DNA from 2 places in the Pseudoalteromonas sp. AS71 genome. Region 2 is predicted to be linked to the other one. Evidence: predicted binding sites of a transcription regulator. Region 2 holds the regulator's gene; the other holds the start of a gene.
What was found. The regulator sigma-54, encoded in region 2, starts transcription at its own class of promoters, with help from an activator protein. The targets are predictions, from matches to a motif close to GTTGGCACGNNNNTNGNNT.
Positions count from the first base shown of each region.

Region 1: the regulator sigma-54 is predicted to act here: its motif matches at 8,561-8,579, upstream of WNY98_RS19155 (DUF1328 family protein).

Region 1 is NZ_JBBMQZ010000033.1:15,051-31,532, forward strand. It holds gene ampE (regulatory signaling modulator protein AmpE) at 1-630, shown strand, start outside; gene tyrS (tyrosine--tRNA ligase) at 725-1,924, opposite strand; gene WNY98_RS19125 (peptidoglycan DD-metalloendopeptidase family protein) at 2,235-3,548, shown strand; gene WNY98_RS19130 (hypothetical protein) at 3,623-3,799, opposite strand; gene WNY98_RS19135 (aldo/keto reductase) at 3,813-4,784, opposite strand; gene WNY98_RS19140 (sodium ion-translocating decarboxylase subunit beta) at 4,920-6,050, opposite strand; gene oadA (sodium-extruding oxaloacetate decarboxylase subunit alpha) at 6,064-7,845, opposite strand; gene WNY98_RS19150 (OadG family transporter subunit) at 7,857-8,099, opposite strand; gene WNY98_RS19155 (DUF1328 family protein) at 8,619-8,792, shown strand; gene WNY98_RS19160 (hypothetical protein) at 8,849-9,040, shown strand; gene WNY98_RS19165 (YcxB family protein) at 9,173-9,640, shown strand; gene csrA (carbon storage regulator CsrA) at 9,690-9,881, opposite strand; gene WNY98_RS19175 (aspartate kinase) at 9,973-11,190, opposite strand; gene alaS (alanine--tRNA ligase) at 11,197-13,797, opposite strand; gene WNY98_RS19185 (regulatory protein RecX) at 13,817-14,269, opposite strand; gene WNY98_RS19190 (BPSS1780 family membrane protein) at 14,269-15,057, opposite strand; gene ribA (GTP cyclohydrolase II) at 15,135-15,758, opposite strand; gene WNY98_RS19200 (low molecular weight protein-tyrosine-phosphatase) at 16,311-16,482, opposite strand, start outside.
Region 2 is NZ_JBBMQZ010000001.1:41,802-58,283, reverse strand. It holds gene mlaE (lipid asymmetry maintenance ABC transporter permease subunit MlaE) at 1-711, opposite strand, end outside; gene WNY98_RS00325 (ATP-binding cassette domain-containing protein) at 711-1,526, opposite strand; gene WNY98_RS00320 (calcium/sodium antiporter) at 1,782-2,750, shown strand; gene WNY98_RS00315 (KpsF/GutQ family sugar-phosphate isomerase) at 2,754-3,725, shown strand; gene kdsC (3-deoxy-manno-octulosonate-8-phosphatase KdsC) at 3,726-4,277, shown strand; gene lptC (LPS export ABC transporter periplasmic protein LptC) at 4,274-4,828, shown strand; gene lptA (lipopolysaccharide transport periplasmic protein LptA) at 4,818-5,363, shown strand; gene lptB (LPS export ABC transporter ATP-binding protein) at 5,360-6,085, shown strand; gene WNY98_RS00290 (RNA polymerase factor sigma-54) at 6,155-7,654, shown strand; gene hpf (ribosome hibernation promoting factor) at 7,681-7,968, shown strand; gene ptsN (PTS IIA-like nitrogen regulatory protein PtsN) at 7,973-8,425, shown strand; gene rapZ (RNase adapter RapZ) at 8,444-9,289, shown strand; gene WNY98_RS00270 (HPr family phosphocarrier protein) at 9,332-9,604, shown strand; gene mgtE (magnesium transporter) at 9,736-11,094, shown strand; gene WNY98_RS00260 (protein disulfide oxidoreductase) at 11,297-11,704, shown strand; gene WNY98_RS00255 (YgiQ family radical SAM protein) at 11,875-14,052, opposite strand; gene WNY98_RS00250 (EAL domain-containing protein) at 14,184-16,373, opposite strand.

The sequences.
Region 1 (16,482 bases), on a different contig from region 2:
AAAAAAGCGCTCCGTATTGCAAAGCTAACTAAACAAAATCAAAAATCGACGGCACGCGAATTACTAAAACCACTGCTTGCCCGTGAAGTTAATAGGCTTTCATCTCCTGGTATTATCAAAGCATTAATTGAGAGTTTAATACTGCGCACTGCTCGATACTATTTCGTAGTTATATTTATATTTTTAGCCTTTGGCCCTATTGCTGCTCTCGCCTATCGATTACTTACTTTAATACAACAAGCCTGGCGTAGTGATATACCCCCAAATAGCTACTTTTTAAAACCGCTTAAAATTCTCTTGTTTATTATTGAGTATATTCCAATGCGCTTGCTGGCTTTAACTATTGCAGCAAGTAGAGCGAGCAAACAAAGCATGCACTACATAAAGCATTACGGCAGGCACTTTTATCAAACTAATACTGGTTGGCTACTCAGTACATGTTCTGCATCACTTGGAGTACAACTAGGCGGGCCTGCGGTTTATTTGGGTACTCGCTTTAATAAAATGCGTATTGGTGCTGATAGATTACCTACCCCCGAGGATGTGCCTGTAATAATTAATAGGTTAAATCAGGCCCGTGTATTTTGGTTGTTAGTAATTGTAAGTATTGAAATATTAAAAGTGATTTAGTGACTATTTAGTGGCTACCTCGTAACTATTTACAGACCCAAAATACAAGCACAAAAAAACCAGCCTAGGCTGGTTTTTTAGTTTCATACTGTATTTAAGCTACAGTGATGTTTGCAAACTTACGTTTACCTACTTGGTAAATAGCCGTTGTACCTTTTGCTACTTCAAGTTTGGTATCAGTGATTTTATCTTCACCGTTAAGTTTAACTGCACCTTGCTTAATCATGCGCATTGCTTCTGACGTACTAACTACTAAATTTGCTTCTTTAAGCAAGTTAGCAATTAAAATAGTATCTTCTGCAATAGTGATTGTCAGCTCAGGGATTTCATCTGGTAACGCTTTTTTCTGAAAACGCTGAATAAAATCATCATGTGCACCTTGTGCATCAGCTTCACTATGAAAACGAGCAATTAACTCTTTAGCTAGTTCTATTTTAATATCGCGCGGGTTAGTACCTTGCTCAACACGCTCTTTTTGAGCTGCAATTTCTTCAATAGAAAGCGCGCTTAATAAATCGTAATAACGCCACATTAGCACATCACTAATTGACATTATTTTACCAAACATATCGTTTGGCGCATCAGTAATACCAATGTAATTACCAAGTGACTTAGACATTTTTTGAACGCCGTCAGTACCTTCAAGTAATGGCATCATTAATACTGTTTGCGGCCTTTGGCCTTCAACTTTCTGTAGCTCACGACCCATTAGTAAGTTAAAGCGCTGATCAGTACCACCTAGTTCCACATCAGACTCTAGTGCAACCGAATCCCAACCTTGTACCAGAGGGTATAAAAACTCATGAATTGCAATTGGTTGACCGCTGCCATAACGCTTTTTAAAGTCATCACGTTCAAGCATGCGCGCTACGGTTTGGTTTGCAGCAAGTTTTATCATACCTGCAGCGCCTAACTTTTCCATCCAAGTAGAGTTAAATGCAACAGTGGTTTTAGCAGGGTCGAGAATTTTGAATACTTGTTCTTTATATGTTTCAGCATTGGCTAATACGTCTTCGCGAGTAAGTGGTTTACGCGTTACGTTTTTACCTGTTGGGTCGCCAATCATGCCAGTAAAGTCACCAATTAAGAAAATAACCTCATGACCTAGATCCTGAAAGGTTTTCATTTTATTAATTAGTACAGTGTGCCCTAAATGTAAATCAGGTGCTGTAGGATCAAAGCCTGCTTTTATTTTTAGCTTTTTGCCCGACTTTAGTTTTTCAACTAGTTCGTCTTCAATTAATATTTCTTCTGCACCGCGTTTTATCTCTGCTAGAGCGGTTTGTAAATCCACTTTGTATTACTCCAAAATTCTGCCTACGAAGGGGCGACTAGTTACTTGTAATCACGGTTTTTATTAAGGTTTAAACCGAACATATATATGTAGCTAACATAACAAATTTCTATCTAATTAAAATAACTTTTTAAGTTATTAGGGCAACTAAACTAAATGAATTGAGTCTTAGTTAGATAGGACGTTAAAAAAGGCTTTCTACCCCTGATTTTAGCGTAGTTTAAATCTACAAAACACTAGTATTCGCACATTATTAAGTATATCCTGCAATATTACGTATTTATTATCTTGACAGCAGAAAAGGCACGTTATGGTTCACGTGGTTCACACGCTCCCCAAAAAACACAAATTGCTTATTCTAGGTTTGGTTTCTGCTATTGTTGGCTTAGCCTTTCTTCCTTCTGAAAAAGCCACTGCATCCAAAGACAATAGTGCAAATGCACTAGAAATTGGTAAGCGCTATGAGTTACAAGTTAAAGTTGATGACAACGAAAAATTAACTGAGCTAAATTCAGAGCAAGCAGCAGAAAAGTTACCAGAATACGACTTTGTCGATCATAAAGTTAAAAATGGCGACAATTTAGCAATTATCTTTAAGCGTGCTGGTTTTTCAGCTCAAACGCTTCATAAACTAATTAACACTAATGCAGAGACTCGCAAGCTAACTAAAATTCATCCAGGTGAAGTACTCAGTTTTGCTACTGCTGAAGATGGCTCTTTGGCTCAACTGCGTTATGTAATTTCAAAAACAGATACTTTATTTGTTACCTTAAACGACGAAGGTAATTACGATACAGCTATCGATAGTAAAGAAATTGAAACGCTAACTAAAACCGCTGGCGGCGAAATATCTAATAACTTTTGGACTTCAGCAATTGCGGCAGGTTTAAGCGAGCGCCAAATAATGAACTTTGCTGACATATTTGGTTGGGATGTTGATTTTGCAAATGATATTCGTAAAGGCGATTTATTTGGCTTAATTTACGAGTCTCATTATGTTGATGGCGAGTTTATTGGTACCGGTAAAATTATTGCCGCTGAATTTGTAAACCAAGGTCAGCGCTTTGCAGCGATTCGCCATACCGACGGCAATTTTTATACGCCTGAAGGGCGTAGCATGAAAAAAGCCTTTTTACGTGCACCTGTAAGCTTTAAGTATATTAGTTCTAGCTTTAATCCTAAGCGACTTCATCCTGTTACTGGGCAAGTTAGAGCGCACCGTGGTATCGACTTTGCAGCACGCACTGGCACACCAGTAGTCGCATCAGGTAACGGTAAGGTAGTTAAAGCGGGTTACAGCAAGTACAACGGTAACTACGTATTTATCAGCCATGGCACACAATATGTAACTAAGTACTTACACCTAAATAAGAAACTGGTTAAAACAGGCCAAAAAGTTAAACAGGGCCAACAAATTGGTACTGTAGGTTCTACTGGTCGTGTTACTGGCGCGCATTTACACTATGAGTTTTTAGTAAATGGCGTTCATCGTAATCCTAAAACCGTTAAACTTCCTAAGTCAGAGCCATTACCTCGCTCAGAACTGGCTAAGTTTAAACCGATTGCAGATAACTTTATTGCCCAACTTGAGCGCAATCGCGAGCTACAGTTAGCACTAAAATAAAGCTTATTAATAAACATTAAAAAAGCCTTTGCAGGTTAAATCTGCAAAGGCTTTTTTGTATACGCTATAAACCATCAATTCATTAATACATAAATGAGCTGAATAACTAAAGATACCATCACTAGCGGCCAAATATATTTACTGTATTTGGTTGCGCCAGCAAGCCCTATTTTACTTTGATATTTTTCAAGCAGTGGAATGAGTATCGCCAGCGCGACAAACAATCCAATTAAAATAACGAATATATTCATATTAGCGCCCTACTTATGGTAGCTCATGCCCTTTAGCGCTTACATAAAGTGCATACCAATGCTCACGAGTTAGCTCTACGTTTACAGCATCACAAGAGGCTTTAATACGCTTAGCATTAGTTGTTCCAATAATAGGCTGAATAGATGCGGGGTGGCGAAGTAACCAGGCAATTACAATCGCCTCAGCAGAAGTATCATAAAGTGCAGCCAGTTTATTAACTAAAAGACTCGTGTTTATATCGGCCTGCGATGCGTTTGATAAATCACTACCACTGTATAAACCTTGGCATAAACTGCCCCAGCTTTGAATTTGAATTTCAAAATGGCGACAGTACTCAATACTACCTGGTGTAAAATTAAGATCTTTACCGTCACTGTTACCGGCATATACACCTTCATCAACAAACTGATGCTTTTGCAAACTAGCCTCAATTTGATTAGCCACAATAGGCATATCAAGTGCGTGCTGTAAAAAATTCATTTGGTGCTGCTGCATATTAGATACTGCAAAATTGCGCACTTTACCGCTTTCTTTTAAGCAACTAAATATACGAGCAATTTCGTTAACTTCCATGAGAGGATCAGGACGATGTAGCATAAGTACGTCTAAATACTCTGTATTTAATCGCTTCAAGGATGCTTCAACTGATTGCTCAATCCACTTAGCCGAAAAATCATAGCGCTTTGGTCCTAAGTCATCTTCAAAACGAATCCCACACTTAGATTGAATATACATGTGCTCTCTAAGCTCTGGTCGCTCACTTAATGCTTTACCAAAAACCTGCTCAGCTTTACCAAAAGTATAAATATCAGCATGGTCAAAAAAGTTAATGCCACCTTCAATAGCATTATCTATACATTCATGAGTTTGCTTAACATGTGCATCAGTAATTGCGTCTTTATTCCAACCGCCGCCCAGACCCATGCATCCGAATACAAGTTTACTAACATGAGGTAAGTGCTTTGCTAAAGGTGTGTGAAGCATGATAACTATCCTTAAAATTTTGAAGAGCTGTTACTGTAAACAAAAAGCGCTGAACAAGAAACCATTTAGCGGCGAAGAAATTAAGAACAAAAAAAAGCGCAGTAAACTGCGCTAATCGGTTGGATTAAAATTAATTTAACCAACAAGTGCTAATAAAATACCCGCAGCAACTGCACTACCAAGAACGCCCGCAACATTTGGTCCCATTGCATGCATAAGTAAAAAGTTATGAGGATTACTTTCAAGACCTACTTTGTTTACTACTCGTGCCGCCATTGGCACAGCCGATACACCTGCCGCCCCTATTAATGGGTTTATAGGTGTTTTAGATATGCGATTAAGTCCTTTTGCCATAAATACGCCAGATGCCGTACCAATTGCAAACGCGAGTGCGCCAAGTACTAAAATACCAATCGTCTCAACAGTTAAAAACTTATCTGCAGCAAGCTTTGAGCCTACAGCTAAGCCTAAAAATATAGTTGTAACATTGATGATTTCGTTTTGAGCACTGTTACTTAATCTATCAACAACACCTGACTCTCGCATTAAGTTACCTAAACAAAACATACCTACCAGCGGTATAGCAGCCGGTAAAAACATAGCCGTTAAGCTAAGCACCATAAGAGGGAAAATAATCTTTTCCTTTTTAGATACTTTACGAAGCTCTGGCATTTTTATTTTACGTTCTTCTGGAGTTGTTAACGCACGCATAATTGGCGGCTGAATAATTGGCACAAGTGCCATGTATGAGTATGCGGCTACCGCTATTGCACCAAGTAAATCAGGTGCCAGTTTTGACGCTAAAAATATTGCAGTAGGTCCATCTGCTCCACCTATAATCGCAATAGCCGATGCATCCTGTAAAGTAAACTCAAAGCCTGGCACATAGTTTAATAATATCGCACCAAACAGAGTCGCAAAAATACCAAACTGTGCAGCCGCACCTAATAGCAACATACGTGGATTAGCAATAAGCGCACTAAAATCGGTTAGCGCCCCTACTCCCATAAATATCAATAACGGAAAAATCCCCGTATCAATACCCACATAATAAACGTAGTACAAAAGCCCACCTGGGTCTGACAAACCTGCCACTGGTACATTTGTTAAAATCGCACCAAAACCAATAGGTAGTAATAATAGTGGTTCAAAGCCTTTAGCTATCGCTAAAAACAGTAATAAACACCCTACCGCAATCATTATTAACGATGGGATTGTAAAGTTAGCAATGCCTGTCGCATTCCAGAGGTTTAAAATACCTTCCATCCTCTATTTACTCCTAAGCTAATGCAATCATAGCGTCGCCGGTAGTTACAGCATCGCCTTCACTAACTAACACTTCAGCAATTGTTCCGGTATGCGTAGCGCGTATTTCAGTTTCCATTTTCATGGCTTCCATAATAATCACTACATCGCCTTCGTTAACAACTTGCCCAGCTTTTACTTTAATCTTAAAAATATTACCGGCTAGAGGTGCGTTAAGCGTTTCGCCTGATGCTACCGAAGCCGACTGGGGAATGTGCTCAGAGTCTTTTAAGGTTACTTCTTTAAGTTCACCACCTTGCGCCACTACTACGTCGTAAACTTTACCATCTACTTTTACGCTGTACTGCTCAGCTTTTACGCCGTTATTGTTTGAAGTTGATTTAGAAGGTGCTTTACTGCTTTTATCTTCAACACAAGGTACTGGCTCGAATGCATCTGGGTTGTTGCGGTTTTTAATAAACTTCAAACCAACTTGTGGAAACAATGCATAAGTTAGTACATCATCAATTTGATCATCAGCAAGTGTTAAACCTTGCTCTTGCGCTTCTTTTAATAATTCAGCTTCAAGCGTTGCAAGCTCTGGTGCAATGTTATCTGCAGGGCGACAAATAATAACCTCAGCTCCATCAAGCACACGCTCTTGTAGCTCTTTATTCATTGGTGCTGGTGTTAAGCCATATTCACCTTTTAATACGCCAGCAGTTTCTTTAGTGATTGTTTTATAACGCTCACCAGTTAGCACGTTAAGTACTGCTTGAGTACCTACAATTTGCGACGTGGGTGTTACTAAAGGTAAAAAGCCAAGATCTTCACGTACGCGTGGGATCTCAAGTAAAACTTCATTAAGCTTATCTGCCGCGCCTTGCTCTTTAAGTTGGTTTTCCATGTTTGTAAGCATGCCACCAGGTACTTGAGCTAGTAAAATACGACCATCAACCCCTTTTAAGCTACCTTCAAATGCCGCATATTTTTTACGTACATCTCTAAAGTAAGCAGCAATTTCTTCTAGGTGATTTAAATCAAGGTCAGTATCGCGCTCGGTACCTTCAACTATCGATACAATAGTTTCAGTAGCAGTGTGTCCGTAAGTCATACTCATAGATGAAATAGCGGTATCAAGCATGTCAATGCCTGCATCAATCGCTTTTTGATAAGTAGCAGTACTTAAACCCGTTGTAGCATGGCACTGCATAGCAATAGGAACCGATACCGTTTCTTTAAGTGCTTTAATTAGTTTTTCAGCATCGTATGGCTTTAATAAACCCGCCATATCTTTAATACAAATTGAGTGACAACCTAAATCTTCTAATTGCTTAGCAAGAGTTAGCCACATTTCAAGCGTATGAACAGGGCTAACTGTATACGAAATAGTACCTTGAGCGTGTGCGCCTACTTTTATAGCCGCTTTAATCGCTGTTTCAAGGTTGCGTACATCGTTCATTGCATCGAATATACGAAATACGTCAACGCCATTTTTATGCGCGCGTTCTACAAATTTTTCAACTACGTCATCAGCGTAATGGCGGTAACCCAATAGGTTTTGACCGCGTAATAGCATTTGTTGTTTAGTATTGGGCATCGCTTTTTTAAGCGCACGAATACGCTCCCAAGGATCTTCGCCTAAATAACGAATACATGAATCAAATGTAGCACCACCCCACGATTCAATAGACCAATAACCTGCATCATCTAGCTTGCTAGCAATAGGTAGCATATCGTCTAAGCGCATACGTGTTGCGAGCAATGATTGGTGCGCATCGCGTAATACCAATTCTGTTAATTTTAATTTAGCCATGTGTGTGCCCCTTATTTGTTATTTGATTTGTACTGAGCAATGGCAGCACTAATAGCAGCGATGTGCTCATTAGGCACACCTTGAGATTTAAAAGACGGTGATTTAACTGGTGATGCCTCTGGTTCGCTAAAGCGCGTCACCAAATTAGACATAAGCGTTACTGCACCAATTAATATCGACAGAAATACAAACACCCCAACCATACCAGTTAGCATTAAGCTACCAGCCGTTGTGAGTAGAGCACCTATATCCATTTTTCTCCCCCTTGAAACCCATATCGAAAATAAAAAATCGATTTAATTAAATATTTATTCACTGGATGATAACAAAACTAGTCGCTTTGTCTACATCTTGTAAATTGGTAAAACCAATTAAACTATAAACAACATAACACTCAGCTTATTTACATGCCATAACCCAGCAACCATGCGCCCTACAATACACGTGGGAAATAACGACTATAGCTAATAGTTATATAGAAGTTGTTAATTAACTATTCAACTTAATAAAAATACACACCAAACTTTATAATAAGTACAAAAACATGCACTAATTGTTAATTGGTCTTACCAAAAAATTTATTCTCAGTGGATTTTTGCCAGCAATTTGTAACAGTGTGAATAACTTACATAACAAAGCGTAAAAGTTACTAACTAACAAATAACTAAAAACACAACCAAAAAACATAAGCAATTGATATTAATAAAAAATAAACTTTGGCATGTAACTGGCATTAGTTATTATGAGCAAATTTGATAACCAAGGAGAAAACAATGTTACGCTGGACAATTACATTTTTAGTTATTGCTTTAATCGCTGCAGTGTTAGGTTTTGGTGGCATCGCAGGTGCCGCAGCTGGTATAGCAAAAATTATATTTTTTATCTTTTTAGTACTTTTAGTGATTTCATTAGTTTCAGGTGCACTACGTGGTAAATCGCCCAGGTAGATAAAGCATTCAACTAACACACTAAAATTTAATTAAAACTTACAAGGAATTACATTATGAATTCAACAACTGTAAAAGCAGCACTAATCGGTCTATTCGCAAGTTTTTTCATCATGGGTTGTGAAGACAACCATGCAGAAGACGCAGGCGAACGTATTGACGAAGCAGTAACTGACGTGCAAAACAAAGTAGAAGATGCATGTGAAAATGTTAAAGAAGGCGTAAACGCTGAAGAAACTAACTGTTAATTCTTCTTGTATCGCTAAAAAACGGCCTTAGGGCCGTTTTTTTGTGTCTGTAATAAAATCACTGACTATAAAGCTGCTCATTTAGCGGTTAGCTTGTTAAAATAAAAAAAACGATATTTAAAGCAAGGCAATATGGCATTTACAACAACCTACACGCTAGATAAACCCTACTTTTATGAGTGCTTTGATGAGTCACTCCCGTACAGTAAACGCGCCAAACCTAAGTACTTTTTACTTGTACTACTGGTTGCGCTTGGTTTATTTGGCATTTATGTTTTAAACGATCATTACTTAGGATCGTTTATGATCATGCTAGGTGTACTAGAGTGCGTCGCTTTTTACTATCGCAGACCTTGGTGGGTAACCAGACAAATGCTCAGCAGAGCATCAGGCTCTGAGGTAATACTTACCTTTGATGAAGAAGGTATTAAATCGGCTAATCATTACAAAAGCTTTCAGCTAACTTGGCAAGACATAAGCGAAGTAATAGATACGCAGCAAGGTATTATTATTAAAAATAAAAGCGGAATGCAGTATATTTCAAAACAGATATTAACCCCAGAAACACTCGCTTTTATAAACAAAAAAGCCACTCAGTGAGTGGCTTTTGACTAGTTGAGTTAATTACTCAACTACGTATACGTGTTGATTAAGCATTGCCCGGATTAGGGTTCGACTTTTCAGCTTGTATGCGCATGTAAATCTCTTCACGATGCACTGATACGTCTTTTGGTGCATTAACACCGATTCGAACTTGATTTCCTTTAACACCTAGAACAGTAACTGTTACTTCGTCACCAATCATTAGGGTTTCACCTACTCTACGAGTTAGTATTAGCATTCTCTTGCTCCCATGTTCCAATAAAAATTATAAGATTCCGCTTAAACATACTAATGAAAATTAGACTGAAAAGTAAGTAAAAACTCTCAATCTATCCATTTTCTGTTAAAAATGCTTTGTGTAATGCACGAACAGCCAACTCTAGGTACTTTTCATCTATTAAAACTGAAATTTTAATCTCTGAAGTCGAGACTAAAACCACATTAATATTTTCCTGCGCTAATGCATCAAAAAATAAACTTGCTACACCAGAATGCGATTTCATACCCATTCCAACAGCAGACACTTTAGCGACTGTTGGTAATCCGCTTATATTTTGAGCACTGAGTTGAGCTTGATCTTCGCTCAATAATTCAAGTGCTTGCAGATAATCATTCGAGTGCACAGTAAAAGCATAGTCTATTTTTTCAAAGATATGATTAACTTGATTAATCATATCTATTTCGATGCCATTATCAGCAAAAAGTTTCAATATTTTTGAAAGATATTGTGTACCGCTTGGCACACCATCGACTTTAATTAAACATTCGTCACGATTAAACGCAATCCCCGATACCACCTTGCTTGGCATATCGTTCTCCTCAAAACTTATTAATGTGCCTTCATCAGGATTAAAGCTCGAAAGCACCCTAAGTGGCACATTATGCTTGCCTGCAGCTTCTACCGAGCGAATATGCAAAACTTTTGCCCCTAAACTCGCCATCTCTAACATTTCAGCAAAGGTTACTTGGCTCATTCGCCGTGCATTAGGTTCAACACGAGGATCTGTAGTATATACGCCGTCAACGTCTGTATAGATCTGACATTCATCGGCTTTTATTGCAGCAGCTATTTCTACAGCCGATGTATCGGTACCACCGCGCCCAAGCGTAGTAATATTGCCCTCAACATCGCGCCCCTGAAACCCAGCAATAATAGCAATACGGTTATGCTCAAGTTCATGCTTTAAACGCGTAGCAGCCACCTCAGCAATACGAGCTTTACCAAACATATTGTCGGTTAGAATATTGACTTGATCGGCTAACAAGCTCACAGCAGAGTGGCCACGCTTTATTATAGCCATAGCAAGTAGTGATACAGAAACCTGCTCTCCAGTGCTAATAAGTACGTCTAGTTCACGGCTACTCGGGCGAGTATCGATTTGTTTGGCGAGGTTAATTAAGCGGTTGGTTTCTCCCGACATAGCCGAGAGCACCACAACCACTTGATGCCCTTGTTGTCTGGTTTTAACAACAAGGTCGGCGACCGCTTCTATTCGCTCTATTGAGCCTACCGAAGTGCCACCGAATTTTTGAACAATAAGCGCCACTTAGGCTTAAGTACGCTCAGTTAACCAAGCTGTTACGCTATCTAGTGCAGCAGCTAGGTTTTGTGGCTCACTACCACCGGCTTGTGCCATATCTGGACGACCGCCACCTTTACCACCTACTTGGCCTGCCATGTGGTTAACTAACTCACCGGCTTTTACTTTGCCTGTTAAGTCTTTAGTTACACCAGCAATTAGGCTTACTTTGTCGCCACTGGCAACACCCAGTGCAATAACACCTGAGCCAATCTTGTTTTTAAGGTCATCGACCATACCGCGAAGCGCTTTAGATTCAGTCCCTTCAACGTTTGCAACTAACAGCTTAACGCCATTAATTTCTACTATTGAGTCAAGTAAAGACGCGCCCGCTGCACTTGCCAACTTATCGTTAAGTTGCGCAATTTGCTTTTCAAGACCCTTAGACTTTTCAAGCAATGCAGTTACTTTTTCAAGTACCGATGCGCTATCGCCTTTAACTAAAGCAGCTACATCATGTAATTGTTGCTCTTGCTCGCTAACATAAGCAACTGCATCTGCGCCTGTTACGGCTTCAATACGGCGAACGCCAGCAGCAATACCGCTTTCAGATACTATTTTGAATAAACCAATATCACCAGCGCGCTCAACGTGAGTACCACCACAAAGCTCAATAGAGTAGTCACCAATAGTAACTACACGTACTTCGTCATCGTACTTTTCGCCAAACAACGCCATAGCACCTTTCGCTTTAGCATCATCAATAGCCATAAGCTCAGTATTAAGTGCAAAGTTACGACGAATTTCGTCATTAACTACACGCTCAATTTCACGTAGCTCATCTTTAGTAACCGCTTCAAAGTGTGAAAAGTCAAAACGTAAACGATCAGATTGAACAAGTGAGCCTTTTTGACCTACATGATCGCCCAATAATTGGCGTAATGCTTCGTGCAAAATATGCGTAGCTGTGTGGTTTTTCTTAATGCTATCGCGGCGCGTATCATCAATAGTTGCGTCAACCTTATCGTTAACACCAATACGACCTTGTACAGTACCGTGGTGAGCAAAAGCATTACCAAGCTTAGTTGTATTAGTAACATTAAATTCGCCACCAGCAACCGTAATAGTACCCGTATCACCCGTTTGACCACCTGATTCAGCGTAAAACGGTGTGCGGTCTAGTACTACAATACCTTGTTGACCATCTTCTAATAACTGTACAGCTTCGCCACCGGCAAAAATTTCAACCACTGTCGCACTGTGGTGCGTACTGTCGTAACCTTTAAAGTCAGTGTGTTTATCTGATTTTAATTGGTCATTGTAATCAGCGCCAAATTTACCTGCTTGCTGCGCTGTTTTACGTTGTACAGCCATACACTCTTCAAAGCCTTGATGATCAATCGTCATCTGGCGCTCACGCGCAACATCGGCCGTTAAATCAGCTGGAAAACCGTACGTATCGTAAAGCTTAAATACTAAGTCGCCCGGTATAATATCGCCTTTAAGGTCACTTAAGCTTTCTTCTAAAATAGCTAAGCCACGTTCTAGTGTTTTACCAAACTGCTCTTCTTCGATGCGTAATACTTTTTCGATAATTTCTTGTTGCTTAGCAAGCTCTGGGTACGCTTGACCCATTTGCTCAATTAGCGCAGCAACTAATTTATAGAAAAACGAACCTTGCGCACCCAACTTATTACCGTGGCGCACAGCACGACGAATAATACGACGCAATACATAACCGCGACCTTCGTTAGATGGCATAACACCGTCTGAGATTAAAAATGCACACGAACGAATATGATCCGCCACTACACGTAGTGACTTGTCGTCCATGTCTTGTGCATTAGTAACACTTGCAGCAGCGGCAATTAAGCCTTGAAATAAATCGATTTCGTAGTTTGAGTGCACACCCTGCAAAATAGCAGAAATACGCTCAAGGCCCATTCCCGTATCAACAGATTGCTTAGGTAGTGGCAGCATAGTGCCGTCGCTTTGACGGTTATACTGCATAAATACAAGGTTCCAAATTTCAATGAAACGGTCGCCATCTTCCTCTGGTGAACCTGGAGGTCCGCCCCAAATATGTTCACCATGGTCATAAAATATTTCAGAACAAGGACCACACGGACCAGTATCACCCATAGACCAAAAGTTATCTGAAGTCGCAATACGAATAATGCGGTCTTCAGGTAAGCCAATTTCGTTAGCCCAGTAACCAAACGCTTCTTCATCATCGTGATAAATAGTTACTAAAAGTTTTTCTTTAGGTAGGCTTACTACCTCAGTTAAAAACTCCCATGCAAACTTAATCGCGTCTTGCTTAAAGTAATCACCAAAGCTGAAGTTACCCAACATTTCAAAAAATGTATGGTGGCGAGCAGTGTAGCCTACGTTTTCTAAATCGTTATGCTTACCGCCAGCACGTACACAGCGCTGCGAGCTTGTCGCCCGTGTATAAGGACGGCTTTCTGCGCCTAAAAATACATCTTTAAATTGCACCATGCCGGCGTTATTAAATAACAACGTGGCATCGTTACCCGGAATAAGCGAGCTAGAAGGTACTATTTGATGTTGTTTACTGGCAAAAAAGTCTAAAAACTGTTGCCTAATTTGTGCGGTAGTCATGTGCTGCATTTGAAAGTCTCACCTGTATTTACTGTGCTTGCATTGCAAAATTAATTTCATCGTAGCTAAAACCCCGATACATTAAGTAGCGCACGCGCTTAGCTTTATCTTTGTAATCGAGATCTGCCTGTGTATTTGAATATTTTTTATTGTACGCATCCTGCGCAAGCTCAAACCAATCTACTTCAAGCTCTTCAACTACCATTTCAAGTAGCGAACGATCAATCCCTTTGCCCATAGCTTCGCTTTGTATTCGCTTAAGCCCGTGACATTTAAATATGTGTTTTCTTACAAAGCCTTCACAGTATCGTTGCTCGTTAATAAAATTGTGTTTTTCGCACCAATCAAGCAGCGTTTCAATAAACTCTTCTGTGGCTTCTTTTTGCTGTAGCTTAAGCGTTAACTCACGACGCGAATATTCTTGGCGCCCTAGTAACCAAAGTACATAGTTTTTTAGTTTTTGCTTTAATTTATCATCCATTAAGCGTCAAAACGTCCGCTTTCTTCACTGCTAAGAGGCTTAACATTACTATCGTCACTTGGTGGCACAACAGGCATAAAAATGGCTTGATAAGATACAAAAAAGCTAATGTAGCAAATCGGCATTAAAATCAACAGTGGTAAGAACGATAAGAACATCGAAAGCGACATAAATATTGCGCAAATAACGCAGTAAACGCTCAGTGGTAAAATATTATAATAAAACACCATAAATGAGTCTTTAAGCGCATTTAATATACGTTTCTCTTTATTAAAATAAACAAGAGGAACCGCATAAGCAAACGCCGTAAAGTAAATCGACATTGCCATTAAAAATAAAATTACGTTAGCACCCGAAATACTCTCAACCATTTGCTCAAGAGCTACATTAGGGTCAACATTTGGTTGAGTCATAATAGCCACTGCATCGGCAAATAAGCCATTAGCGAGTAACGCCATTAAAATACCCGCACCCATTTGATACAGAGCTAAACGTAACAGCCCTAATCTATTTCCCTTTGCCGTAAACGGCTTAAGAATATCGGCAAGCATAATTTTTCCGCCTTGCTGCTTTGTAAGCACCGCCTGGTAAAACCCAGCGGTTAAAAATGGCGTAGCAAGAGCTGCAACCACTTGTAGCAGCGGTAAAAATAACGACAGTAGTCCTACAATGCCAATAAACAGGTGCATAAAAATAAAGGTTGCTGGCTGAGTTTTAAAAATAAGCCACCCTGCTTTAAACCACTTTAGTCCGGCATCGGCTTTAAAAACGCGTAATTGTGTAGACATACTAACTCTTAATTTATAACGAAACACGCCAAGTATAACTTGGCGCTGGGTGGGATCACAGGGTTGGAGTATTAATATTAAGGTTTTTTAATCTTTTTAATATCTAACATGTGCGCACCATGCTTAATTTTAGTTTCTAAATACGCTTTATTACCCGCAACACCCGCTTTAATGTGCGCATGTGTGCCCACAACTGAGTCAACCGTAATACCGGCATCTCTTAGTGCATTAAGTTTTTTAGGATTGTTGGTCATTAGTTTGACGTGGTTTAAATTTAGCGCATTAAGCATTAATACCGCATCCGAAAAATCGCGCAAATCATCAGCAAAGCCTAAATGATTATTAGCCTCGTAAGTATTCATCCCTTGCGATTGCAAAACATAAGCATCAATTTTGTTATACAAACCAATGCCACGACCTTCTTGGCGCAAATACAATAAAACACCGCCTTTCTCGTGCATCATTTCAATACATTCATTTAGCTGCTCGCCGCAATCACAACGCGATGAGTAAAACACATCACCTGTTAAACACTCTGAATGCATACGAATAAGTGGAACATCCTGTTCTGTATCGGCGTTGTTAAACACCATAGCAACATGTTCTTTGCCATCTTTTAAATCAGTAAACGAGATTATTTCTGCAGGAATATCACTATTTTTGCCAACATTAAGCTGGACTCTTGCTCTTACTTGCGCCACGACAAATCCAAATATTTAAGTAACTACGACACGACAATAAAGTGATAATATCACAAAATAGGATGAGTACACCGTAGTACAACACTGTTTATGCCAAATATATGGCGACGGCGACCCTTATTTTCAATGATTATTAGCAATAAATTAATCCGTGACATTTATTCAAAAACGTTAACGTTATAATTTGAATACATCTCAACTTTAAAATTAACCACCACTCAAAGCGTTTCATTAAAAAGGCGAAATCATGACATATAATTGTTCTATACAAATAATTTCTAGAAACGTTATAGAGTAATTGAACTCGTTACGTTGCTTAGATATTTATGCTGGTTGGTATTAAATATTAACTAGGGCGTGTTGATCTTTGGTGGTTGAATTTACAGCAGCATGTTTGATTTTTAGGCAAGAAATAACCTACTTAATCTGGTTATTCGCCATAAATAGGCGATAACGCGGAGCAGTTATCGAGCCCACTAGGTTACAAACCTCGCGCCGCGATTTAACCGACCGAAGATTGAACAAATTTCAATCCACAAAGTTCAACACGCCCTAAAGTTTAGATAGTATTTTATCACTCGCCGCTTCAATTAAGTCGAGTACATTTTCAAAGCCGTCATCCCCGCCGTAATAAGGATCAGGAATTGCACTAACGCTCTGTTCGCCAAACTCTAAAAACAACGCTAATTTGTACTGTAGATGCTCAGGGCATTGGGCTTTTAAA
Region 2 (16,482 bases):
CGTTTCGGTGGTTGCTTTGCTGATCCCTTCTGAGGTCGGCACACAGTCATATCCTTTATAAAGCGCAATCCAGGTCACCACTATGGCAAATACAAAGCTTTTAATAATACCGTTTAGTATGTCTTGCTGAAACGACACTTGCGATTGCATGATTGACCAAAAACTACCTGTATCAACACCCAGCCAATCTACCCCCACTAAATGAGCGCCTATAATTGCTACAGCTGAAAATATCAATGCAAGCAATGGCATGCTTATAAAACCCGCCCAAAAGCGCGGTGCAATAATACGTTTTAGCGGATCGATTGCCATCATCTCAAGTGATGAAAGTTGCTCTGTTGCTTTCATTAAGCCAATTTCAGCGGTCAAAGCGCTACCTGCGCGTCCTGCAAATAATAATGCAGTAACAACCGGGCCTAGTTCTCGCAATAAGCTCAGTGCCACTAACGGCCCTAAACTATCCTCAGCGCCATAACCAACCAATACGGTGTAACCTTGTAAAGCCAACACCATACCGATAAACAAACCCGACACCATAATAATGAGTAACGATTGCGAACCAACCATATAGAGCTGGCGAACAAGTAACGGTGTGCCTTTTTTAAAATTAGGAACATGCGCTAATGCACTAAACAGCATATAAGCAGAACGACCAAGGGCCGCAAAGCGTCCTAGCGTTTTATGTCCTAGCTTTTGAAATAAATCCAACATTATGCTTTTTCTCCAAGTAGTTCGTCTGCATAAGCCTGAGCCGGAAAATGAAATGGTACAGGACCATCCGACAAGCCTTTTAAAAACTGTTGAACTAAAGGAGATTCATGATTACGCATTTCATCTGGAGTACCAGAACCAATTACCCCTTGATCGGCGATAATTATAACGTGTTCGGCAATACTCATTACCTCTGTTACATCGTGCGTCACGATTAAAGACGATAAACCTAATACTTCGTTGAGCGACTTAATTAGCTTAACCAATACGCCCATCGAAATAGGATCTTGCCCTGCAAATGGTTCATCGTACATGATTAGCTCTGGATCAAGTGCTATAGCGCGTGCAAGTGCAGCACGCCTTGCCATACCGCCGGATAACTCAGATGGCATTAAATCTTTAGCGCCACGTAGTCCAACCGCTTGCAGCTTCATTAATACAACTAATCGAATAAGGTCTTCACTTAGCTTTGTGTGCTCTCTTATAGGAAACGCAATATTGTCAAATACCGACATATCAGTAAACAGCGCACCACTTTGAAAAAGCATGCTCATTTTAGTACGTGCTTCGTATAACTCTTTACGAGACATTTTAGGAATGCTGCCACCTTCAAATAAAATATCACCTGAATCTGGTTTAAGCTGACCACCAATTAAACGCAACATAGTGGTTTTGCCAATTCCGCTTGGCCCCATAATCGCAGTAATTTTACCTTTAGGAACGCTAAAACTCATATTTTTATATATGGTTCTATTGCCTCTCGAAAAGCTAACATCCTTGACTTCTACTATTGATTGCGACAAGTCGCTCTCCATAAAAATGTTCACTAGTGCCCCTATTTTAAAGCTTTTTTGTCAAAGATGGAAAAAACAATTCGTAAGATTTTGTAATACACCCATGAAAAGGATTATAAGACTCGCTCAAAACAGCTTAACCCCGGCTTAAATTTTTAAATTAGCTGTTTAAAAGCAACATTGTTACCTAGTTGACCTTACTCTTTTATTTATACTTTCATCTTGGCTTTTGTTACTATTCGCGCCATCCGTATTTTGTATAACTGGCTTAACACAATGGTTACCTCGTTTGTTATTTTAATTCTTGGTTTTGCAGCTCTTGTTTGGAGTGCCGATAGGTTTGTTTATGGGGCTGCGGCTCTTGCTAAAAACTTTGGTGTACCTACACTTATTGTTGGTTTGACCGTTGTAGCCATGGGCTCTTCAGCCCCTGAAATGATGGTTTCAGCCTCTGCCGCTTTGGCTAACAAAACCGACACAGCCGTTGGCAATGCTGTTGGCTCTAATATTACAAACATTTTACTTGTGTTAGGTATCACTGCTCTATTTCGCCCTCTTTCAGTTTCATCTAGTACGTTAAAACGTGAAATGCCATTAGTGATGCTCGTATCTTTAGCTACTTGGTATGTGTTCTCAGATAACTACTTTTCATTTAGTGAAGGTGTTGCGCTTTTAGTTGGCTTTATCGTATTCATCGGTGGGTTAATCATTGTATCTATGCGTGCAAAAAACCAAGATGACCCATTTGTCTCAGAAGCCTGCGACGATGTACCAAACGATGTACCTACTAAAAAAGCGGTATTTTGGTTAATTGTCGGCATGATACTCTTGCCGGTTAGTTCTCATTTTTTAATCGGCTCAGCTGTAGACATTGCTAAATACTTCGGCTTAAGCGACTTAGTCATTGGTTTAACAATTATTGCCATTGGTACTAGCTTGCCTGAACTTGCCGCCTCGGTTGCAGGTGTACTTAAAAATGAAAATGATTTAGCACTAGGTAATATTGTTGGCTCAAATATATTTAATATTCTAGCGGTATTACCACTTGCAGGTATCATTAACCCTTCTGCCATTGACCCATCATTAGTAAGTCGAGACGTATTAATTATGATTGGTGCAACACTTGCTCTTATTATTATGTCATTGAACTTTAGAGGCACCCAGCGTATCAATAGGGTAGAAGGCGGCTTATTGCTAATAGCGTTTTTGGGTTACCAAGGGTATATTTTTAGTCAAGTAGGGTAAATGATGGCAACGCTAAACTTTATTGAACAAGGCCTTCGCGTTTTAGATGTTGAGCGCCAAGCACTTAGTGATATTGCACAATATGTAGATGAAAATTTTCATAACGCGTGCCAATTAATGTACGACTGTGAAGGCCGTATTATTGTCATTGGCATGGGAAAATCAGGCCATATTGGCAATAAAATAGCGGCAACCCTTGCAAGTACTGGCAGCCCAGCGTTTTTTGTTCACCCTGGTGAAGCAAGTCATGGTGATTTAGGTATGATCACTAAAAATGACGTGGTTATGCTTATTTCTAATTCAGGGGAAACCAGCGAAGTTTTAAATATCATTCCGGTTTTAAAACGACTTGGTGCCAAAATGATAGCGATGACTGGCAATACACAATCAACCATGGCAACCCTTGCTAATGTACATGTGTGCATTAAAGTAGAAAAAGAAGCTTGTTCATTGGGTCTAGCCCCTACATCAAGTACCACTGCAACGCTTGCGATGGGCGATGCCATGGCAGTTGCATTATTAGAAGCTCGCGGCTTTACAGCTGATGACTTCGCGCTATCTCACCCAGGTGGTAGTTTAGGCAAGCGCTTATTACTTACTTTAAAAGATGTTATGCACAGCGGCGCAAATACACCTATTATTGATGTTTCACAAACAGTTAAAGATGCTCTAATAGAAATGTCAGCTAAAGGATTAGGCATGACAGCCATTGTTGATGAAAATCAGCAACTCGTAGGGTTATTTACCGATGGTGACTTACGTCGCATTTTAGAACAAAGAATTGATATTCATACAACACAAATAGATGTTGTTATGACTAAGTCATGCACTACAGCTACGCAAGATATTTTAGCCGCTGAAGCGCTCAATATTATGGAACGTAAACGTATAAATGGCCTAATCGTCGTCAATGAGAAAAACCAACCTATTGGCGCATTAAATATGCAAGACCTATTAAAAGCAGGAGTGTTATAAATGCAATTTGAAGAACTCTATCAACCGCTGAGCGATGATGCAAAAGCACGCGCTAAAAAAGTAAAACTACTTATATGCGATATTGATGGTGTATTTTCTGATGGCCGTATTTACCTTGGCAATCAAGGTGAAGAGCTAAAAGCATTTAATACAAAAGATGGTTTTGGCATTAAAGCACTTATAAACAGTGGCTTTGAAGTAGCTGTTATTACTGGTCGTCATTCACAGATAGTACAACAACGTATGAGCAGCTTAACCGTACAGCATATTTATCAAGGCCAAGAAAATAAGCTCATTGCCTATCAAGAATTAAAAGATAAACTCAACCTTAGCGATGGACAAATTGCTTATATTGGTGATGACGGTCCTGACATGCCTGTTATGGAGTTAGTAGGCTTTGCCGTTGCAGTAAATGATGCCCACCCTCTTATTAAGCGTTTGTCACATTATGTAACGCAAATGCCTGGTGGTTTTGGCGCTGTGAGAGAACTCACCGATTTGCTCATGCTTGAAAATGGTAAAGCATTGACTACACAAGGCACTAGTTCATGAATGCAGCGCGCATAATATTAAGCGTTTTATTCATTAGCTGTATGGTTTGGCTTTGGTACCCTTATTTTACACAAACAAATATTGTGCCTCAGGCTGAGCCTGAAGTTGTTGCTAAGCCTGATTACATAGCTATTGAGCTCAAACAGACAGCCTATGATGAGCAAGGTAAAATTAGCCACAAAGTCACTGCGGCTAAAATGGAGCTATACCAGCAATTAGGTTTCACGTTTTTTGAAAAACCCATTTTTACTTTATATAACGAGCAACAAACGTGGCAAATAAATGCAGACGAAGCAACATTATATGAAGATAAACAATTAATTTTAGAAGGTAATGTGGTTGCCAAAAATTTAACCGATAACGCCATGATAGACAAAATCAATGCTGATAATATTCAGGTTGATATAAAGTTATTAACAATGCGTTCGGAGCAACCCGTCATTATCACTGGACCCAATTTAAAAATCACCGGTAAAGGCCTAGAAGCCGACTTGAAAACCGAAGTGATAAAACTAATTAACCATACGCGAACCATATATTATGACCAATAAAATATTAAAATCACTTATAATTCCTACACTTATACTAGCGTTTAATAGTAGTGCTGCAGAGCAAAACACGCAACCTGCTGCCAATCAAATTTCAATAAGTGCCGACAAGCAAGAAGGTCAATTGAAAGCTAATGTGGGTATTTTTGAGAAAAACGTTGAGATTATTCACGGTAATCGCCGCATTACAGCCGATCGCCTCGAAGTACACAAACGTGATGAACTTGGTGATAATAAACAATTATTAATTGCCACAGGTAGCCCTGCGCACTTTGAAGAAAAGCAATCAGACGGCACGACTATGAGCGCCAGTGCTGACGAAGTACGTTATGATGTATCTAAGCGTTTTTTAACGCTTGTTGGTAATGCACAAGTATCGCAAGCCGGACAAAAAATAAATGCTAAAAGCATTACCTACGACATAGAGCAGCAGCTCATCAGTGCCGAAAAAGATGAAAACTCAACTGACCGCGTTCACACAATTTTAGTACCGATCGAAACTAAAAAAAGTAAAAAAGGCGATAAAGGTCAACCATGAGCACATTAAAAGCAGAACTATTAGCAAAAAGCTATAAAGGTCGTGAAGTTGTAAAAAACGTCGGCCTTGAAGTACAAGCTGGCAGTATAGTTGGCTTACTTGGCCCTAACGGTGCAGGTAAAACAACGACTTTTTATATGATTGTAGGGCTTGTTCCTAGCGACAAAGGTAAAATATCTATTGATGATAACGATATTACTCTTTTACCTATGCATAGTCGTGCTAGATTAGGCATAGGCTACTTACCACAAGAGTCATCGATTTTTAGAAAGCTGACTGTTTATCAAAACTTAATGGCCATTTTAGAAACGCGCAAAGAACTAAATAAACAAGCCAGAGAAGACACGCTCAATAACTTATTAGATGAATTTAGCATACAACACATTCGTGATAGCCAAGGTATGGCATTATCGGGGGGAGAACGTCGTCGTGTAGAAATAGCACGAGCGCTGGCAGCAGATCCTAAATTTATATTACTGGATGAACCGTTTGCCGGTGTTGACCCTATTTCGGTATTAGATATAAAGAAAATAATAGAACATCTTAAAAATCGTGGGATTGGTGTATTAATTACCGACCATAACGTAAGAGAGACCCTTGATGTTTGTGAAAAAGCCTACATTGTTTCTCATGGGGAGCTGATTGCATCAGGTACTCCAGAACACGTATTAAATGATAAAACAGTACGCGATGTTTACTTAGGCGAGCAATTTAGGCTGTAACATTTACGCCATGTCTTTAAGCATCTGCTAGTATTAATTATAACAACATAAAAGGATTGTTAGAGATACATGAGGCAATCACTACAGCTGCGCATGGGCCAGCAACTTACAATGACTCCACAGTTGCAACAAGCTATTCGTTTGTTGCAACTCAGTACATTGGATCTCCAGCAAGAAATACAAGAAGCTCTCGACAGTAATCCACTATTAGAGGTTGAAGAGGCAGACTATTCCGAAGACGCTGCTGGTAAAAACGAGCAAAAAGCTGATACCGATGACATAACTGTTAGCGCATCTGCTGATGATGCTCCGAGCGAATACGAACAAGATACTGGTGAAGCACTTGCAAAAGACACGCTAAGTGACGACATGGCTATGGATGTCAGTTGGGATGAGTACATGAGTGCCGCTCCTGCAGCCTCATCAGGTCCAATGCCTGAAGACGAATCAATATACCAAGGCGCCTCTACTGAAACGCTCCATGAGTATTTAATGTGGCAATTACAACTAACGCCATTTAGCCCTACAGACGAAGCTATTGCTATTGCTATTGTAGAAGCTGTCGATGATTCAGGTATTTTAACACTAAGCTGCGAAGAGATTTTAGAAAGCTTTAATCAAGAAAACGAAGATGATAACGAAGTCGAACTTGATGAAATTGAAGCGGTATTAAAACGCATCCAACTGTTTGATCCTGTTGGTATTGCTGCACGTAGTTTACAAGAGTGTTTGTGTATTCAGCTTAATCAATTTGATAAAGAAACACCTTATATTAATGAAACGAAAATGATTTTAACCGAGCATATTGATCTATTAGCAGCTCGCGACTATCGTACATTAATGAAAAAAACTAAGCTCAAAGAAGAAGAGCTTAAAGAAGTAATGACACTAATACATACTCTCAACCCAAAACCTGCAGATACTATTGTAAGGGAAGAATCTGAGTATGTTATTCCTGATGTGTCAGTTAAAAAAATTAAAGGCCGCTGGGTTGTCGAATTAAACCCAGATAGCATGCCTAAAATTCGTGTTAATAGCCAATACGCAGCAATGTCTCGCACTGTAAAATCAAGTGGCGACAGCCAGTTTATTCGCTCACATTTACAAGAAGCTAAATGGTTTATTAAAAGCTTAGAAAGTAGAAACGACACGCTATTAAAAGTTACTAATTGTATTGTTAAGCAACAACAAGGCTTTTTTGAACATGGCCCTGAAGCCATGAAACCAATGGTTTTAAATGATGTTGCTGAAATGGTAGAAATGCACGAATCGACAATTTCGCGTGTGACTACTCAAAAGTACATGCATACACCCCGTGGTATATTTGAGCTTAAATATTTTTTCTCAAGCCATGTAAGTACTGAAAACGGTGGTGAATGTTCATCTACAGCAATACGTGCGCTTATCCGAAAATTAATCGCAGCAGAAAACTCAGCAAAACCATTGAGTGATAGCAAAATAGCGGATATATTGGCTGAGCAAGGAATTAAAGTAGCGAGACGTACAATCGCAAAATACCGCGAATCTCTTGCTATTCCACCGTCAAATCAGCGTAAAAGTCTGATTTAAGACGCTAAACTAAGAGGGTAATGCTTATGCAACTAAACTTAACTGGTCGTCACGTAGAATTAACCGATTCACTAAGAGACTATATTAATACTAAATTTGCGAAGCTTGAAAGACACTCTGATCATATTAATAATGTTCATGTCATTCTCGATGTAGAAAAATTAAATCAAAAAGCAGAAGCCACAATACACGTAAGCGGTGCTGAGCTATTTGCCTCTACAGAACATCAAGATATGTATGCCGCTATTGACTCGTTGATCGACAAGCTCGATCGCCAAGTAATCAAACACAAAGAGAAGCTTGCTCGACACTAATATGATGAAATTAAGTTCACTTATATGCCAGGACTGCAGCAAAGCTGCGGTCCTTTTTAATAGCAAAAAAAGAATTTTAGAGTTCATTAGCGAACTTGCTCACGACAAACTTCCGTATTTACCGCAACAAGATATTCTTAATGCTTTAATGAGCAGAGAGAAATTAGGTAGTACAGGTATAGGGCGTGGCATTGCTATTCCTCATGGAAGAATGAGCGGTGCAGAAGAGCCTTTGGCTTTAGTGCTCGTTAGCGAAACTCCAATAAACTTTGATGCAATCGATAATCGCCCTGTTGATATTTTTGTCGCACTCATCGTACCAGATGGCGATAACCAGCAGCACTTAAAGACTCTAGCAACCATTGCTGATAAACTAAACAACAAAGATTTTTGTAAACAGTTACGCAGTGCAAAATCTGATACTGAGCTTTACCAAGTTATTGTCGATCAATCATAGTTTTATAAAGGGTGTTAAATGGAGTTAATTATCATAAGCGGCCGTTCTGGTTCTGGAAAGTCGGTTGCTTTACGCGTTGTAGAAGATTTAGGCTATTATTGCGTAGATAATATTCCAGTTAACTTGCTTCCTTCATTAGTTCGCAGTGTGTCTGATAGCTACGATAAAATTGCTGTTAGCATTGATGTGCGAAACATCCCTAAAGAGCAAGATGAATTTAACGATATTCTTGAATACTTACCAGGCTTTGCAAATCCTACGTTATTTTATTTAGATAGCGACGATCAAACGTTGATAAAACGCTTTTCAGAAACACGCAGGTTACACCCACTATCAATTGACTCGCTGCCTCTTGATTTAGCCATCAAAAAAGAAAAAGAATTACTTGATGTATTAATCACCCGCGCCGACTTTATGATAGACACAACTGATTTAAGCGTTCACCAACTTGCAGAATCTATTCGTGAAAAGATTTTAGGTAAAAAAGATAAGCAACTAATTGTCACGTTTGAATCGTTTGGTTTTAAACACGGTATACCAAAAGAAGCCGACTATGTATTTGATGCACGCTTTTTACCAAATCCACATTGGGAACCTGAATTAAAACCTTTAAATGGGTTAGATCAACCCGTTAAAGATTATTTGGCCAATCACAGCATAGTGCAAAAATTCACATGGCAAATTCAAACATTTGTACAAACGTGGTTACCGCATTTAGAAAGAAATAACCGCAGTTATTTAACCATTGCTATTGGGTGTACAGGCGGGCAACATCGCTCTGTGTATTTAGCGCAAACTATCGGTGAAAGTTTTGCAATGACACATCCCAATGTAAAAATTCGCCATCGCGAGCAAGAAAAATAATATAGCTGAATAATCACCTGTTCAGCTTAGGTAGAGTAAGTTATGCATTATGAAGATACCTTTTTAATAAAAAACAAATTAGGCTTACACGCCAGAGCAGCTACTGTGCTTGCGCAATTAGCAGTACAATTTGATGCGACAATCACATTATTCCAAGATGACAAAGAAGCAGCAGGCGATAGCGTACTTGCATTAATGTTACTTGAAAGTAGCCAAGGAAAAGAAGTTAAAGTTGTTTGTAAAGGCCCTGATTCTGAGCAAGCTTTACACGCTGTTGGAGAATTAATAGCACAACGCTTTAATGAACAAGAATAATCTGTTTTATAAAAACAATATTCGCATTACTAGTGCTTCAATTAAAACAGATATATAAAATAAATAGGTTAGTAACGCCAGTTAACTCACCTCCCCCCATAAAGTAATATAACAATTTATAAAGGACGCCAATGCCAGAAGCTTTTGAACAAGATTATCCACTACAGCAACTAAAGCAGGTGACGAAGTCACTCAATAGTGGTCAATTTGTTCAAGTTAGGCGCATGCTCGCAAAAACGGCTCCTTGTGATACCGCATTATTATTAGAATCATCACCGCATAAAATTCGCCGACTGCTTTGGCAATTGGTCGATCCTGATGTGCAGGGTGATGTTCTTGAAGAATTATCTGAAGATGTTCGTTTAGGCATTATTGCCCAAATGGAACCTAAGCATATTGCCGCCGCAACTGAAGACATGGGCCACGATGACTTAGGTGAAGTATTACGTAGCCTGCCAGATACCGTCTATAAAGACGTTGTTAGCGCGATGGACATTCAAGACCGTGAACGTGCCACGCAAGCACTGTCATATCAAGAGCGTTCAGCAGGTGCGCTAATGAACACCGATACGGTGACCATTCGCCCTGATGTAACACTCGATGTTGTACTTCGTTATATTAGACTGCGTGGTGAGTTACCAGAGGGTACAGATGATTTATATGTTGTTGATAAACATAACTGCTTTATAGGCGCTTTATCGCTGAGTACATTATTAACTAATCCGCCAGAAAAAATTGTCCGCGATTTAATGGATGAAGATTGTGAGTCTATCCCAATCTCAATGGATGAAAGTGAAGTAGCGCAATTATTTGAGCGTCATAATTGGATATCGGCCCCAGTGGTGGACGATAACGACCAACTCCTCGGTCGTGTTACTATCGATGACATCGTTGATGTAATCCGAGAAGATGCCGAGCATAGCTTATTAAGCCTAGCCGGTCTTGATGATGAAGAGGATACATTCGCGCCAGTACTAAAAAGCTCTAAAAAACGCTCAGTTTGGCTAGGAGTTAACTTACTAACCGCACTTGCAGCTGCTTTTGTAGCTAGCTTTTTTGAAGGCACTTTAGATGTGCTCCCTATTTTGGCTGTGCTTAACGGTATTGTCCCTTCTATGGGTGGTGTTGCTGGTAGCCAATCATTAACGCTTGTTATCCGTGGTATTGCAGTAGGTCATATAAACCAAACAAACCAACGTTTCTTGATGATGAAAGAACTGGCCATTGGCGCGCTAAACGGTATTTTGTGGTCACTATTAATTGCGGGTGTTATTGCGCTATGGCAGTGGGACTTTATGCTTGGTGGCGTACTCGCCTTCGCTATGTTTATGAACTTAGTGGTGGCAGGTGTTGCTGGTGCAAGTATTCCAATAATTCTTAAAAGAATGAATATAGACCCTGCTCTTGCAGGGAGTGTGGTGCTAACCACAGTGACTGATATTGTTGGTATATTCGCCTTTTTAGGTACTGCTACATGGTTGCTGATATAAATTAAACGCTTTAAATGTAAAAAACTACAGCAAAAATAGTTAGGGTAAATCAGTAGCTATGGCAACGGATACCAAACATAAAAATGACATACCTAAAAAAACGCTAAAACAAAAAAGCGTATCCATATTAAAAAGTGTACTGGTATATAGCTCTATATTTTTCGTCATTTATACCGCCGTCAATTGGTGGCGGCAACCTGTCATGCCAGCAAATCCTCAATTACAATTAATCGACTATGAAGGGCAAAACATAGATTTAGCAGCAATGAGCCAAGATAAACCCACGCTTGTGTATTTTTGGGGAACTTGGTGTCCTATTTGTAGTATTACCTCCCCTGCCATAAACGAACTCGCAAACGAGAATAAATACCCCGTCGTGAGCATCGCGATAAAATCAGGCTCTGATCAAGAGCTGCATGATTATTTAAATGAGCAAGGCTACAGCTTCAGTACTGTTAACGATCAACACGGGGAGATATTTTCCGATTGGCAGGGACAAGTCACGCCATCTTATATAATCTTAAAAGATAATAAAATGACGCAAGGACTCACCGGCATTCAGCCGTTATGGTCACTTAAATTGCGTTTGTGGTTATCATCAATGCTTTAAAAAAAAGCTAAACTTAGCACAGGATATCTAAAGAGAGGGGGGCTCTAAAACCTCACTCTTTATCACCTACAATAATATAGATAATAAAGAGCAAAGCTGACTTAATTTACGTATACAAAAGCTAAAAAACGCGTACCGCAATTAGCCTTATCTATTAGCGAATAAAATTACTAACGTGTGCTTTGACGATTAGCGCCCACTTTTGGCTTAGTGTTTGCCTTTTTAAATTGGCTAAAACCAGTATGTCGCGTTAGTGCCGGACGCCCACCTTTTTTACCACCTTTACCTGATTTTTCATCGCGCCCTTCTTCTGGCACTAAACAGTTAGGCCCTTTACCAATTAAATTAGCTTTACCCATTTTACGTAGAGCTTCACGTATCATTGGCCAACCAGCTGCATCGTGGTAGCGTAAAATAGCTTTATGTAATCTACGTTGGCGTGCGCCTTTAGGTACTGGAACAACTTCTGAGTTGTTTTTTATATTACGTAAAGAGTTCATCTCTGTATGGTAAATAGTCGTAGCATTAGCCATAGGTGATGGGTAAAAATTTTGTACCTGATCAAGCTTAAAGTCGTTTGATTTAAGCCATAAAGCCATGTTTACCATGTCTTCATCTTTTGTACCTGGGTGAGCAGATATAAAGTAAGGAATTAAATACTGCTTTTTACCGGCTTCTTTAGAGTACTTATCAAATAGTTCTTTAAATTGATCGTACGCTCCCATACCTGGTTTCATCATTTTTGATAATGGACCATCCTCTGTATGCTCTGGCGCTATTTTTAAGTAACCGCCTACATGGTGCGTTACTAATTCTTTAACGTAACGCGGGTCGCGTACAGCTAAATCGTAACGTACACCTGAAGCAATCAATACCTTTTTAATACCCTTAACTTCACGTGCTTTTTTATACAAATCTATTGTTGGCGTATGATCTGTATCCATGTGTTTACAAATATCTGGATATACACATGATAAGCGTCTACAGGTACTCTCGGCCTTTTTGCTCGTACAGCGCAGCTTATACATATTCGCCGTTGGGCCACCTAAATCAGAAATAACACCAGTAAAGCCGGGAACTTTATCTCTAATTTGTTCAATTTCTTCAATAATAGATTCTTGTGAACGACTTTGAATAATGCGCCCTTCATGCTCTGTAATTGAGCAAAACGAACAACCACCAAAACAGCCACGCATAATATTAACAGACGTTTTAATCATATCGTAAGCAGGTATTTTAGCATCACCATAACTTGGGTGAGGAATACGCTGATACGGCAAACCAAATACAGCATCCATTTCATGTGTTTCTAATGGATATGCTGGCGGGTTTACCCAAATAGAGCGATCGCCATGTCGTTGGTAAAGCGCCCTTGCACAACCAGGGTTTGTTTCTTGGTGTAAAATGCGCGAGGCATGGGCGTATAGAGGTTTGTTAACACTTACTTGCTCATAAGCAGGTAACTTAACATAGGTTTTTTCCCACGGCTTAGGACGTGCAGGCTGAACCATGATTGGTTTTGCCGCTTCTGCTTTTAAATCAATACCCGCTTGTTTAAATTCTGATTTACTACAGCCAACATCATCCGCGCCATATGGGTTTGGAATAGGGTCGATTTTACCAATTTTATCAATAGCGGTAGAATCACTGCCACGCCAACCAGGTAGAGGCTCTTTTCGAATAACAGCCGTGCCGCGAATATCCTGAATCGTATCCATCGTTTCACCCGCCGCAATACGGTGTGCAACTTCAACTAGCGGGCGCTCTGCGTTACCGTAAATTAAAATATCGGCTTTTGCATCAAACAAAATACTACGACGTACTTTTTCCTGCCAATAGTCGTAATGAGCAATACGGCGAAGGCTGGCTTCAATACCGCCAATAACAATTGGGATACCTTTGTATGCTTCACGGCATTTTTGCGAGTAAATCATCACGGCGCGATCTGGGCGCTTACCGCCAACGTTATTAGGCGTGTAAGCATCATCGTGGCGCATGCGTTTTTCCGCTGTATAGCGGTTGATCATCGAATCCATGTTGCCGGCTGTTACACCAAAAAATAAATTCGGTCTGCCGAGCTCCATAAATGCATCTTTAGAGTCCCATGCAGGTTGGGCAATAATCCCCACTCTAAAGCCTTGCGCTTCAAGTACACGGCCAATTACAGCCATCCCAAAACTAGGATGATCAACGTACGCATCGCCACTAATTATTATTATGTCGCAACTATCCCAGCCAAGTGCATCCATTTCTTCACGTGTAGTTGGTAAAAATGGCGCGGTGCCATAACATTCAGCCCAGTATTTAGGGTATGAAAATAAGGCGCGCTTAGCTTTGAGTGTGCTCATAATTGTGGCCGTAGAATAACAAAAGGCGCGAATTATACCCTACTAAATTCTTTATATATACAAAGTAGTCAAAGCATATCGCGCTTTAAATTCTAAATCGTTCATTAGCTTAAATAATAAGTTAATCTTTTTTAGCGTTTATTTATAAATTCTATCAATTCATGCTCAGGCATGGGTTTAGCATACATAAAACCTTGTACCTCATCACAGCCTAAGTTTTTTAAGAACTGAGCTTGTTCTTGTGTTTCAACGCCTTCAGCAATCGTTTTTAAACCCAACTTAGCACCAAGAGAAATAACTAAGGCAGCAATAGCGCCAGTGTCATCATTTGGCAGATCCTTAATAAATGCACGATCTATTTTCAACCTATCCAAGGGTAAACTTTGTATATAACTAAGCGATGAAAAGCCAGTCCCAAAGTCATCAATAGCAACCTCAATCCCTAACTTTTGAAGCTCTCTAAGTGTATTAATAACAGTTTCGAGTTCATCCATTACTACGCTTTCTGTGACTTCTAACTCTATGTTTTTTGGCTTAACACCATATTTTAATAATGTATTTTTAACGTTTTGAGCATAACCTTTTACTTTAAACTGCGGAACAGACACATTAACCGCAATACAAATTTCGGTACCCATATTTTCTAGGCGCTTTTGTTGTTGGCAAGCTTGCTCTAAAACCCACTGCCCTATATCAACAATCAAGCCCGCATCTTCTGCAAGTGGAACAAATACCGCTGGCGATATATACGACCCATTACCGGTGGGCCACCTAAGTAATGCCTCACACCCAATTAAAGACAAGTCTCCTAATGAAAGTTGAGGTTGGTACCATACCTCTAACTTGTTTCGAGCAAAATCATGGCGTAATTGTCTAATAATTCCTATGCGCCAAGCCATTTTATCTTGCATGTCGATATTGTAATAAACGCCTTCTTTATGCTTTGCTTTTTTAGCTTGGTCAAGTGCAATATAAGCAACTTTAAGTGTATCAATCCCGCTACTTTGAAAGTCTTGCTGTTGGCATAAACCCAATCTAAAATCGATAGGCAATGTATGCTCTTCTGCGCAAAATGGAACACCTAACTGCTCATTCAATTTTTTTAAGTCGAGTTCATCACGGCGAATAATAAAACCAAAAACATCAGCACCAATACGAGATAGTAACTTAGCTGTTGGGTAGTTTTCTTTTAACCTTTGCACAATGCCAATTAATACTTTATTGCCGACCTCTTGCCCTAAGCCATTATTAATATCTGCAAAATTAACTATATCAAGTAGTACAAATACATAATCATTCACGTGCGGCTTTTGATAACGCTCTACCCGTTCAATAAAATTGGTACGATTTGAAATACCTGTAAGCACATCTTTATAAGCTGCATCTCTTAACTTTACAAACAGCCTTATATTATCCAGGGCAACACTCACATTTGTTAAGAAGATTTCAGCAAACTGCAATTGTGCTTGCAAAGGAACATGGTCACATTCTATATATAAAGCCGCTTTTCTATGCTTACTTTTTAATACAAATGTTGCACTTGAGTCTGTATGTTGATGCTTTAATAAATCAAAACACAACTCAACTTGTTTAAATACTTTGCTATCAACATTAATTAATTTTTCACCAAAGTAGTCTTCGTAATGCCCACAACCACCTAATACTTGAATAAAGTCATCGCCGTCTAATTTGCTGCACACAAGCCCTCGAGGTGAACACTTTAAAATAATACTCATGTGCTTGATGATTTCTTTGCATAGTTGCTTAATATCAGTAAGCCCTAAAATAGACTTTGATGCAGAAACAATCGTGTTCATTGCATCACTTTGATATTCAAGCTGGCATACCTGCTCGTAAGAGCGAATAGCGGTTATGAGCGATGTTACTAATTTAGAGCGAGTGAGTTCTGTTTTAGTTTTATAATCATTTATATCGTATTCACGTATTACTTTTTCTTCTGGTATATTACCAGCTTGCCCTGTTCTTAAAATAATTCTCACATGTTGATTATTTAATTCGTCACGCACCCTTTTTACAACCTGCAAGCCAGCATCGTCAGTTTCCATAATAACGTCTAAAAAAATAACTGAAATATCGTTATTTTCAGCTAAAATCTCTATTGCTTCAGCTCCCGAATAGGCATCATGAAATCGCAAGCCTGCCCCCAAAAACTCAACCCCAGACAAAGCTAACTTTGTTACAGAGTGGATCTCAGGTTCGTCATCAACAATTAAAATATCCCAAAACTTAGTCGGCTCAATTACTGCATCATCTTCATAGTCTTGTTCAAAAAATAAAAAATCGTTTTGATCTGACGACATTCGCTCTCCTAGGTAGCAATTTATAAATTATTTTTGGTTTATAATCTAATTCATACTATAGTCGATTAATAAAAAGTTGTTGTATTTCAACTCAAAAAACTAATAAAAG